Regions from separate parts of the Mycobacterium simiae genome, predicted to be linked through region 2. Evidence: riboswitches for the same ligand, from Rfam matches in the RefSeq annotation. Region 2 holds a riboswitch; the other holds the start of a gene.
What was found. Region 2 has a riboswitch for cobalamin ahead of metE (5-methyltetrahydropteroyltriglutamate--homocysteine S-methyltransferase). Riboswitches for the same ligand answer to the same signal wherever they lie in the genome.

Region 1 (6,204 bases), 2.4 Mb from region 2:
CGATCGTTCGCGACCACACCACGCGGGCCCAGTGGAAGGTCAGCAGGATCACGGCGATCCATGCCAGGAAAAGCCCCACGCCCGGCCCGGGGTGACCGGCGGCGACGGTCTGGCGCGACCAGACTGCCAGCAGCCCCGTTCCGCTGGCCAGCGACGAACCGGCCAGCGCAATCCAGGCCAGCGCCCAGCGCCGGGTCAGCAACGCCAGCATCGAGAAGCCGACGCCGAAAACCAGTGCCAGCCAACAGAAGACCCTTGACGGCAGCGACAACGCGGCCGCCTGCGCGCCGTGGCCGCCGAACAGCACGTCCCAGCCCCGCACCGAGCCGGTGTGCGGCAAGATGAACGAGCCCAACAGCACCAACACCAGGATCGCAACGACCAATGCCCTTGCGCCCGGGTCGAATTCGCGGGCGACGCGGCGCTCCGCGGCCTCGATCTCGGCACGCAGGGCGTCGAAGTCGGTGTGCTTCTTCGTCATTGGGAACACCCCAAAATTTCTGCTGGTGTGGCGACCGGCCCGACACCGGGCATACCCAAGCCGATACTGCGCGGACGTTGCCCGGCGGCATGAGCGTCACCGGCCTTGGTGCGACGGTGGGCCAGGATGCCCGCGTCGGCGATCAGGTGATGTGGGGCGGCCTCGGTGACGGTCGTGGTGACAACGTCGCCGGGACGCACCGACGGGTCGGCGGCGAAGTGCACCAGCCGGCCGTCGCGCGCCCGGCCGGTCATGCGTGCCGTGCGCGCGTCCTTGCGGCCCTCACCGGTGGCGACTAGCAATTCCACGGTGCGGCCGATCAGGTCGCGATTGCCGTCCAGCGAAATCTGTTCCTGCAGCGCAATCAGTCGCTCATACCGTTGCTGTACAACGGGTTTGGGCACCTGGTCGTCGAGTTCGGCGGCGGGCGTGCCGGGCCGTTTCGAGTACTGGAAGGTGAACGCCGCGGCGAACCGGGCCTGGCGCACCACGTCGAGGGTGGCGGCGAAATCCTCTTCGGTTTCGCCGGGGAAGCCGACGATGAGGTCCGTGGTGATGGCAGCGTGTGGCATGGCGGCACGAACCCGGTCGATGATGCCGAGGTAACGCTCGGCGCGGTAGGACCGCCGCATCGCGCGCAGCATCCGGTCGGAACCCGACTGCAGCGGCATGTGCAAGGCGGGGCAGACGTTCGGGGTCTGCGCCATCGCCTCGATGACGTCGTCGGTGAATTCCGCCGGGTGCGGCGAGGTGAACCGAACGCGTTCCAACCCGTCGATGCGGCCGCAGGCGCGCAGCAATTCGGCGAAGGCGCCGCGGTTGCGGGGCAGCGCGGGGTCGGCGAACGAGACGCCGTAGGCGTTGACGTTCTGGCCCAGCAGCGTGACTTCCAGCACCCCGTCGTCCACCAACGAGCGGACTTCGGCGAGGATGTCGGCCGGGCTGCGGTCGACCTCCTTGCCCCGCAGCGACGGGACGATGCAGAACGTGCAGCTGTTGTTGCAGCCGACCGAGATGGAAACCCAAGCCGCGTAGGCGGATTCGCGGGCGCTGGGCAATGACGACGGGAACTCCTGCAACGCCTCGACGATTTCCACCTGCGCGGCCCGGTTGTGCCGGGCCCGGTCTAGCAGCGTGGGCAGCGACCCGATGTTGTGCGTGCCGAAGACGACGTCGACCCAGGGGGCCTTGCGCAGCAGCGCGTCTCGGTCCTTTTGCGCCAGACAGCCACCGACGGCGATCTGCATGGCGGGGTTGGCCCGCTTGCGTGGCGCCAGATGGCTGAGGTTGCCATACAGCTTGTTGTCGGCGTTTTCACGCACGGCGCATGTGTTGAAGACCACCACGTCGGCGTCAGCTCCGTCGGCGGCGCGCTGGTAGCCGGCCGCCTCGAGCAGGCCGGCCAGTCGCTCGGAGTCGTGCACGTTCATCTGGCAGCCGTAGGTGCGGACCTGATAGGTGCGCACCGATCCCGTCGCGGGCCCACTCGGGCTCGCGGCGTCGGGCGCCACTGTCGAAGTCACGGGGCCATGGTACGGCGACCAGTGCCCCGCGGATTAACCCGCAGCTAGAACTCCCCGTCAGACCCGACGGCGTTCCCGTTCGGCGGCGAGCTCGGCAAGAACGACCTCGCAGGCTAGGTTCTGGCTGTAACCGCGGCGGGCCAGCAGGCCCACCAGCCGGCGGGTGATCCGCGCCTCATCGTTGCTGTCGCCGCTCAGCGTCTCGCGGCGCAGCTTGGCCCGGACCAGTTCTTCGGCCCGCTCTCGCTCAGTGGCGCCGTCGATGTCGGCCAGCGCCGCGGCGATCACCTCTTTGGCGACGCCTTTGGTGTGCAGCTCGGCAGCCAACGCGCGCTTGCTTTTTCCCGCCCTGGAATGCCGCGACCGCACCCACTGTTCCGCGAAATCCCGGTCATCCACGAGCCCAACGGCGGTCAGCCGATCGAGCACGCGCGCACTGACGTCGCCGGGGTATCCGCGCTTGGCGAGCTGACCGGACAGCTCGGCCCGGGTACGCGACCTCGCGGTGAGCAGGCGCAGGCACAACGCACGCGCCTGCTCGTCGCGGGTGGGCTCAGAAATCGACGGGGGCTGGCAGGACGTCATCATCGGTCACCACCGCGCCAATGCCGAGCTTCTCCTTGATCTTCTTCTCGATCTCGTTGGCGATGTCGGCGTTCTCCATCAGGAAGTTGCGGACGTTCTCCTTGCCCTGCCCGAGCTGCTCGCCCTCGTAGGTGAACCAGGAACCGGACTTGCGGATGAAGCCCTGGTCCACACCCATGTCGATCAGCGAGCCTTCCCGGCTGATACCCCGGCCGTAGAGGATGTCGAACTCGGCCTGCTTGAACGGCGGCGACACCTTGTTCTTGACGACCTTGACCCGGGTGCGGTTACCCACCGCGTTGGTGCCGTCCTTGAGCGTCTCGATCCGGCGCACGTCCATGCGCACCGACGCGTAGAACTTCAAAGCCTTTCCACCCGTGGTGGTTTCCGGACTGCCGAACATCACCCCGATCTTCTCGCGAAGCTGGTTGATGAAGATCGCCGTGGTCCCCGAATTGTTCAGCGCGCCAGTCATTTTCCGCAGCGCCTGGCTCATCAGCCGGGCCTGCAGACCGACGTGGCTGTCACCCATCTCGCCCTCGAGCTCCGCGCGCGGCACCAGTGCGGCCACCGAGTCGATGACCAGGATGTCCAGCGCGCCGGAGCGGATCAGCATGTCGGCGATCTCCAGGGCCTGCTCACCGGTGTCCGGCTGGCTGACCAGCAGCGAATCGGTGTCGACGCCGAGTTTCTTGGCGTAATCCGGGTCCAGGGCGTGCTCGGCGTCGATGAACGCCGCGACGCCGCCGGCCGCCTGGGCGTTAGCCACCGCATGCAGTGCGACGGTCGTCTTACCCGAGGACTCCGGGCCGTAGATCTCCACGACCCGGCCGCGCGGCAGGCCGCCGATGCCCAGGGCCACGTCTAGTGCTATGGATCCGGTCGGAATGACCGAGATCGGCTGCCGCATCTCGTCGCCGAGACGCATCACCGAGCCTTTGCCGTAGCTCTTTTCGATCTGGGCCATCGCCAGTTCGAGAGCCTTCTCGCGGTCGGGGGCTTGCGTCATGGTGCCTCTCCTATAGCAGTGTGTTCGATGACCTGTTTCGGTCGGTTGGCCGTGACACTAGGCGCGGGGTCCGACAATTCCGCTTCAGCGCTCCCCACAGTAGCCGAACACCTGTTCGATTCAAGTTCGACACGCCGCGCGTGTGGCAACATCGGCTATCGAAAAGGGCGACGACGGGCCCGCGCGAAAGCTCGAGGAAACCGGTGCGAATCCGGTGCGGTCCCGCCACTGTGATCGGGCACATCCGAACCCGAAAGCCAGATACTCACCGTCGGCGCCTGCTCACCAGACACCGGGGCGGATCTCCCCGGGGAGGGCGGTCGCACACGCATGGACATCTCGGGCGAGCTTGCCCAAATAGCTTCGTATAAAGGGTTTTTCGCCTTGCCGGTGGGCGGCACCGCGATCGGATGGCACCCGGTCCGCAGGGACTACGCCGACGGCTTCGCCGATTTGATCGACGCCACCGCCCGCCGCTACCGCACCGGCGATCTGCGGATCGGCGCCTCACTGGTGCATCTGGGCCACGCCAGCCGGCTGTGGTCACCGGTGCTGGGCTGCGCGGTGGCACACCAGGTCGTCCCGGACCTGAAAACCCTCGAACGTGCCGACGACGGGGCCCGGCTGCGCCTTCCCGAACCCGTCGGGCGGGCCGTCTCCGGGGACTCCGACGCTGCGGCGAAGATGCTGTACCGCGCTGTGGTGCAGCGACACATGCAGCCGTTCGCGGCCGGGTTGCGGGTCAAGCTGGCCCCGGCCCTGTTAGCCGGCAACCTCGCGTCCGCCCTCGTCGGCGCCGCGCGAGCGCTGCTGTCCGCGCGGCCCGACCTGCGCGGCCCGATCCTGCAGATCACCGGCGCGCTGCTGGACACCGGCGTGCTGTCGGGAACCGGCGCCATCACCGACGCGCAGCTGGGCTTTCGGCGGGCGAGCTGCTGCCTGTTCTATCGGCTGCCGGGGCGATCCGTCTGCGCCGACTGCGTGTTTCGGGCGCGCGGGCCGGCCCGCTGGTGAACCCGCGGCTGAGCCGGCGGTCTCACCACTGGTCGCGGGGCACGTCGAAGTCGGCGCACAACGCCCGCCAAACCTCACGGGGTTCGATGCCGTCCTCGATCGCCTGCGCGGCGGTGCGGCCGCCGAAGCCCGCCAATACGTGGTCCACCAGCACCGATGCGCCGTACGCGGCGCCGAACCGCAACACCACTCGCTCGTTGAACTCCGTCAGACGCACATCAGCCAACATACTGGGCAGCCAACATCCCGAGACTTTTCAGCCCGCCCGGGCCAGCGCCTGATGGCAGACCCGCACCGGGTCGTCGACCTGGCGGATGCCGGCCGCCGCGGTGCGTGCGGCACCGCGGTAGCGGGGTGACGACAAGACGTCGCCGACGGCTGCCACCAGCGCCTCGGCGGTCAATGGGCGAATCAGCCGCGCGCTGCCCTGCCGGGACACCCGGTTGGCGATCTCCCATTGATCGCCACCGCCGGGCACCACCACCAGCGGCACGCCGGCCAGCAGCGTTTTGGCGACCATGCCGTGGCCCCCGCCGCAGATCACCACGTCGGCATGCGCCAACAGTGCGTCCTGGCGTCCCAGCCCGACCGTGGCCCAGGGGGGCACGGTCAGCTCGGCTCCGCCCAGGCGCGACACCAGCAGTCGCGACCCGGCCGGCAACGTCTGCCCCGGCGTCAAGCACGCCAGCGCGACTTCGGCCAGACCTTCAGTCCCGATCAACGCGGTTGACGGCGCGACGACCACGACCGGGCCCGAACCGTCGGGGACCTCCAGGATGCGGTCGGTCGGCTCGAAGTGCAGCGGACCCACCACGACGGCCTCGGCCGGCCAGTCCGGGCGGGGCACCTCCAGCGCCGGCAGGGTGGCGATCAGCCGGCGCAGCGGCCCGGGGTCGCGGACGGGCAGACCGATCTCGGCGCGTGCCAGCTCCCGCTGCCGCAGCCCGGTCCGCCACGACCGCGCCGTCAGGGCGCGCATGGTGGCATCGCGCAACCGGCCGCGGATACCGGTGCCGGGCGCCAGCCCGCTGCCGATCGGCGGCAGCCCTTTCGATGGCAGGTACAGCGGATGCGGGTTGAGCTCGATCCATGGGACGCCCAGCAACTCGGCGGCCATGCCGCCGCCGGCGGTGATCACGTCGGAGACCACCAGGTCGGGTTGCAGCGCGCGCAGCACCGGCACGTTGAGCACGGCCATCCGCGCGGCTCGCCGGTGGATGCGGGCGCCGGCGTCGAGGTCTTCGTCGGTGGCCGCCAGCCCGTCGAGCGGCAGCGCCGCGATGCCGGCGTCGCGCGCGGTCGGGAGCCATTCCTCGCCGGTGAACAGGGTGGGCTCATCGCCGGCGTCGCGGAACCGCAGGCAGAGCGCGATCGCGGGAAACGAGTGCCCGGGATCTGGGCCGGCGACGACGGCGACTCGCACCGCCTTACCCTGCCACAACGCGCCGCCGGCACGCGCCTACGCTGGCACCATGACCGAGCTGACCCAGACAGCCGTCGCAAACACGCGCACGGTCGAACGATTTCTGAATGCGCTGCAGGATGTGGACCTCGAGACCGCAGCGGCCGCCTTGGACGAAAACCTCATCTAC
Region 2 (6,204 bases):
GTGCTGAACCACGTGCTGTTGCATCAGACGGTCATTGGGCTGGAGGCCAAGCAGCAACTGGAGCTCGCGGGTGAGACGGATCCGGATGTCATCGTCGCGGCGTGCGGCGGGGGCTCGAATTTCGCCGGCCTCGCCCTGCCGTTTCTGCAACCGCACGCCCCCGAAGCGAACAGGCCTCGCCTAATAGCGGTCGAACCGCAGTCCTGTCCGTCGCTGACAGAAGGCATGTTGCGGTACGACTCCGGTGACAGCGCCGGTCTCACGCCGCGACTGTGGATGCACACGATCGGACGTGACTTCATTCCGCCGGCCACCCACGCCGGGGGCTTGCGCTACCACGGTGCGGCGCCGATCGTGTCCAATCTTGTGCAACACCACTGGATTGAAGCGGTTGCCTACCCGCAGGCCTCCGTGCTCGAGGCGGCCGTGCGGTTCGCACGCGCCGAAGGCATGATCCCGGCGCCGGAGACCGCGCATGCTATTCGGGGCGTAATCGACACCGCGCTGGCCGCGCGACGTACGCAGCAGCAGACCGTCATCCTGTTCAACTATTCCGGCCATGGCCTACTCGACTTGGCCGCCTACGACGACTACTTTCACGACCGTCTGCCCGACGAATGATGGCACAAGCCGGCAAGCATGGTGATCGAACCGGAATGATCTCCACTTATGCTCGACACGGCAGCGCAGCGTTTCCGGCGACCAAAGGAGGTGTCGACCTGTGGCGGACGAGGCCGACACGCGCATCCGCGCCGACGCCCTACGTAACCGAGAGCACATCATTGAAGTGGCGCACGACGCCTTCACGGAGTCGGGAGCGACCTCACTCAACGAGATCGCCAAACGCGCGGGCGTCGGGGCGGGAACCCTATATCGCCACTTCCCCACCCGCGAAGCGTTGGTCCTGGCGGTATACCGGCACGACGTCCAACGACTCGTGGGATCGGTCCCCAAACTGCTGCGGTCTCGCGCGCCGTTGGAGGCGTTCCGCTTGTGGTTTCTCAACCTCGCCGACTATGTCCGTCTCAAACACGGTTTGGGCGACGCACTCAACAGTGCGGCGCTGCAGCATGCGATCGACGAAACGTACGCACCCGTTGTCGCCGCGGTCGGTCAGCTGCTCGATGCCTGCAAGACCGACGGCTCGCTGCGGCCCGACCTCGACCCCGCTGATGTACTGCTGCTGATGAGTTTTCTGTGGCGGGTCGGCGAAGGGGCAGCGGGAAAGCGGCAAGCCAAACGAATCATGGACCTCGCCATCGAGGGACTGCGAGCTAGCTGACCCGGCCGCCGCAACGCGTACCGTCGGACACATGGCACGGATCATCGTCATCGGCGGCCACGGCAAGGTCGCCCTGCAGCTGGCTCGCATCCTGACCGACCGTAATGACCAGGTGAGCTCCGTCTTCCGCAATCCCGATCACTCCGACGACGTCGCCGCCACCGGCGCCGAGCCGGTGGTGGCCGACATCGAACAGCTCGACACCGACGCGCTGGCCGACCTGCTGGCCGGGCATGACGCGGTCGTCTTCGCGGCCGGGGCCGGGGGCGGCAACCCGGCGCGGACCTACGCCGTCGACCGGGACGCGGCGGTCCGGGTTATCGCCGCCGCCGCGCAGGCCGGCGTCACGCGGTTTGTGATGGTGTCCTACTTCGGCGCTGGGCCGGATCACGGTGTGCCACAGGATAACCCGTTCTTCGCCTACGCCGAGGCCAAGGCCGCCGCGGATGCTCATCTGCGCGACAGTGACCTGGATTGGACGATTCTGGGTCCCGGCCGGCTGACGCTGGAGCCGCCGACGGGCGAGATTGTGCTCGGAGAAGGAAAGGGCGAGGTGTCCCGGGCCGACGTCGCGCTCGTTGCCGCCGCGGCGCTGGCCGACGATTCGACCATCCGGCGGACCATCGAATTCAACAACGGCGACATCCCGATCGCACAGGCGGTGGCGGGCTGACTAAACTGCATCGCGCAGCTGGTCTGCACGCGCCGCGCCCGCGGCGCGGGCATCGAGCGAGGCAAAGGTTGGTCGCGCTTCGCGAGAGGGAACCCGGTGAGAATCCGGGACTGTCCCGCAACGGTATGCAGGAACGACCGCCGTCACAAGCACTGGTCGAGATGACTGGGAAGCGACGGCCAGTAGGAGCGCCCCCGGGTGCGCGCCTGCGAGTCCGGAGACCTGCCAGTTGTGCCGGGCGCGCCGCGCCCGGCGGCTCATCGCCTCGAGGAATGGGCGTTTGGCTGCACCCGTTGGCGGGTTAGTACCTCTACGAAGATGGGGTGCGCTCCGCTACGGATCGGCTGCACGTCCGCCGGCGGTGACCACCACGCCGATCGAAGGACGAATATTGTGACCGCTCAAGCATTCACCGCCACGGTTGTCGGCTCGCCGCGCATTGGACCGAAACGCGAACTCAAGCGCGCGACCGAAGGCTACTGGGCCGGACGCACCAGCCGGGCCGACCTGGAAAACGTGGCCGCAGCGCTGCGCCGCGACACCTGGAAGGGGCTGGTCGATGCCGGCCTGGACTCGGTGCCGGTCAACACCTTTTCCTACTACGACCAGGTGCTCGACACCGCGGTCATGCTGGGCGCGTTGCCGGCCCGGGCCGCGCAGGTCCCCGATGATCTGGATCGCTACTTCGCCGCCGCGCGCGGCAACCAAGATGTCGCACCGCTGGAAATGACCAAATGGTTCGACACCAACTATCACTACATCGTTCCCGAGATCGAACCGGCAACGAAGTTCACGCTGAACCCAGACAAGGTGCTCTCCGAACTGAAAGAGGCTCTCGACCAAGGGATTCCCGCGCGCCCGGTCGTCATCGGGCCTATCACGTTCCTGTTGCTGAGCAAGGCCGTCAATGATGTTCGGGGTGGCGGCGCACCGATCGAGCGCTTGCAGGAGCTGGTGGGCATCTATTCCGAGCTGCTGTCGCTGCTCGCAGACCCGTCTGTTGGAGGTGCGCAGTGGGTGCAAATCGATGAGCCGGCCTTGGTCACCGACATCTCTCCCGATGCGCCCGCGCTGGCCGAAGCGGTCTACAACGCGCTCGGCAGGGTCAGCAATCGGCCCGCCATCTACGTCGCCACGTACTTCGGCGATCCGGGCGATTCGCTGGCCGCGCTGGCCCGTACCCCCGTCGAGGCGATCGGTGTCGATCTCGTGTACGGGGCGGACACCGCGGTCGCGGGGGTGCCCGAGCTCGCCAGCAAGACGCTGGTGGCCGGTGTCGTCGACGGGCGCAATATCTGGCGTACCGATCTCGAAGCGGCGCTGGGCAAGCTTGCGGTGCTGCGGGATTCGGTGGCCCACGTCGCGGTCTCGACATCCTGTTCGACCCTGCATGTGCCCTACTCGCTGCAGCCCGAGACCGGGCTCGACGATGCGCTGCGCAGCTGGCTGGCGTTTGGGCAGGAGAAGGTCGGCGAGGTGGTGACGCTGGCCCGCGCCCTGCACCAGGGGCGCGACACCTTGTCAAAGGAGATCGCCGACGAGATCGCGGCCTCCAACGCGGCGGTGGCCTCGCGCCGGAAGGACCCTCGGCTGCACGACGATGAGCTGCGGGCCCGGATCGACTCGATCCTCGCCTCCGGCACGCACCGCGGTGACGCGGCGCAACGCCGCGCCAACCAAGACGAACGCCTGCACCTGCCGCCGCTGCCGACCACCACGATCGGATCCTTCCCGCAAACGGTCGAGATCCGTAAGGCTCGCGCCGCTCTGGTCGCCGGCGACATCGACGAGACCGAGTACGACCGCAGGATGAAGCAGGAGATCGCCGACGTCATCAAGCTGCAAGAGGAGCTCGGACTCGACGTGCTGGTGCACGGGGAGCCCGAACGCAACGACATGGTGCAGTACTTCGCCGAGCAACTGGACGGCTTTTTCGCGACCAAGAACGGCTGGGTGCAGTCTTACGGCAGCCGCTGTGTGCGGCCGCCGGTGCTGTACGGCGACGTGATGCGCCGGCATCCGATGACGGTGCAGTGGGCTCAGTACGCGCAGTCGCTGACCGACAAACCGGTCAAGGGCATGTTGACCGGGCCGGTGACAATCCTGGCCTGGTCGTTCGTCCGCGACGACCAGCCGCTGGCTGACACCGCGCATCAGGTCGCCCTGGCGATTCGCGAGGAGACGGTGGATTTGGAGGCCGCCGGCATCGCGGTCATCCAGGTCGACGAGCCGGCGCTGCGCGAGCTGTTGCCGCTGCGCCGGTCCGACCAAGAGGAGTATTTGCGTTGGGCTGTCGGATCTTTCCGGTTGGCCACCTCCGGCGTCGCCGACTCCACCCAAATCCACACGCACCTGTGCTACTCGGAATTCGGCGACGTGATCGGCGCGATCGCCGACCTGGACGCCGACGTGACGTCCATCGAGGCGGCCCGCTCACACATGGAGGTGCTGGACGACCTGAACGCGGTCGGCTTCGCCAACAGCGTGGGCCCGGGCGTCTACGACATCCATTCCCCGCGGGTGCCCAGCACCTCGGAAATGGCCGAGTCATTGCGCGCCGCGCTGCGGGCGGTGCCCGCCGAACGGCTGTGGGTCAACCCCGACTGCGGGCTGAAGACCCGCAACCCCGACGAGGTGAAGGCGTCGCTGCACAACATGGTCGCCGCCGCCCGGGAGGTCCGCGCGGGCGCCTAGTCCTCGCGCGCCTCTTCGCGTGCGTCGTCGACGGAAGTGGAGGGTGAGGGCTGCGCACCGGTGTCCGTCAGCACCTGGACCGGCACGTCGTCGGCCCAGGGCTGGCGGGTCACCATGTCGGCGACCTTGACGATGCCCCGCTCGAATTCGCCGGTCGCGGCGTCCACCAGCCGGTAGGTCTGGGTCTGCTTGTGGATCGGCTGCGCGTCAAGTAGCACCACCCGCACCTCGCCGGACAGAAAGCCGCAGCGCTGCTGCATTGCGGCGATCAGCTGCTCGTTGTGCATATGTCCGTCGCCGAAGTTCCACCCGACGGCGGTGCTACAGATCCGCTCACCGTCGGTGATGACGTAATCGTCCTCGTTCTGGCCGGCCATCGCCCGGTGTGCCAACGTGAATAGCGCCCGACCGTGAGTGTTCATGGCGCGGAACGCATATCCGAGATACATCGGGATCTGCGCGCGTTCCTTGCCGTATACCCGCTCCAGCTGGGCCGCCGGCATGCTGGCGATCGAGACGATGTTGTGGTTGATCTTCTTGTCCGCCGACGGCTTGATGCACCACAGCGTGGTGTCCCAGTTGCCCGCGTAGTACCGCATGCCGGATAGAAATGAGATCTTGCGGGGAAACAGGTTGCCCAAGATTACGATTCCCGCGAGCAACGAGATGAAAATCGCCACCGGCACCGGGTTTTTCAGCGCGGTCAGCCCGGTATGGACGTGCCCGACGAACAGCGCGAGTACGCCGAAGATCATGAACACGTTCCACTCCAGCGGCACACCCATCGGGATGGCGGTCAGGATGCCCAAGTGGAAGATCACCATGACGGTCGCCGCCACGGCCGTCGGCCAGCCGCCGTGCGAGACGAACAGCGCGATGGGCACGCACATTTCGACGAATGTGCTCACGTGGGCGAACACCCGCGATAACCGCCCCGGCCGCAGATCGTCAGGGAAATTTTCGAAGAACAGTCGCTTGATGAATCGGGGCCGAAAGACCGGGTTGTTGGACATCATCGTCGACATCACGAACGGAAAGTGCTTGTTCAGTTTGGATGTCGCCGCACCGATCCAGATGACCATGAACACCAGCTTGGCGGCAACGATCGTGTCGACACCGCCGAACAGGAACGTCAGCGCCAGCGACGCGTACACCTCGCCCCGAGCGGCCAGGAAGATCACCTTGTCCCGCAGCCCGAGCACACCGAGCACGACCAGTATCAGCACGATCCGCCAGGTGGGGATCATCCCGACCTGGCTACCCAGCTCCGGCACCGGGCCAGTGCCGTCGGCGAACAGCGTGAGGAAGAGCAACAACAGCAGCAGCCCGTAGAGCGCGCAGTCGAGCAGGGTGCGGGCGGTGCCCCGGGTCCCCGGCACGCGATTCGGCCAGGGGGGCAATCGGATGGTGTCGGGCCGCAGCCAATACAGGATCGAACCCAACGGCGGCCTGATGCGGTTGTTCAGCGGCCCGAAGCCACAACCCAGCCCGACGACTTCGAACAGCATCGTGTAGAGCACGACCTTCTCGAACACGATCGGCTCGGCGTACCACG

Region 1: linked by a shared signal. The riboswitch ahead of G6N33_RS02605 ((2Fe-2S)-binding protein) and the one ahead of metE (5-methyltetrahydropteroyltriglutamate--homocysteine S-methyltransferase) in region 2 are both predicted to bind cobalamin.

What each region holds. Positions count from the first base shown of each region.
Region 1 is NZ_AP022568.1:570,437-576,640, forward strand. It holds gene G6N33_RS02585 (Rv2732c family membrane protein) at 1-481, opposite strand, end outside; gene miaB (tRNA (N6-isopentenyl adenosine(37)-C2)-methylthiotransferase MiaB) at 478-2,004, opposite strand; gene recX (recombination regulator RecX) at 2,062-2,592, opposite strand; gene recA (recombinase RecA) at 2,558-3,598, opposite strand; cobalamin riboswitch at 3,756-3,885, shown strand; gene G6N33_RS02605 ((2Fe-2S)-binding protein) at 3,929-4,612, shown strand; gene G6N33_RS02610 (DUF3046 domain-containing protein) at 4,635-4,829, opposite strand; gene G6N33_RS02615 (glycosyltransferase) at 4,869-6,035, opposite strand; gene G6N33_RS02620 (limonene-1,2-epoxide hydrolase family protein) at 6,085-6,204, shown strand, end outside.
Region 2 is NZ_AP022568.1:3,979,706-3,985,909, reverse strand. It holds gene G6N33_RS18730 (TrpB-like pyridoxal phosphate-dependent enzyme) at 1-621, shown strand, start outside; gene G6N33_RS18725 (TetR/AcrR family transcriptional regulator) at 722-1,282, shown strand; gene G6N33_RS18720 (NAD(P)H-binding protein) at 1,314-1,955, shown strand; cobalamin riboswitch at 2,008-2,198, shown strand; gene metE (5-methyltetrahydropteroyltriglutamate--homocysteine S-methyltransferase) at 2,349-4,649, shown strand; gene G6N33_RS18710 (DUF3556 domain-containing protein) at 4,646-6,204, opposite strand, start outside.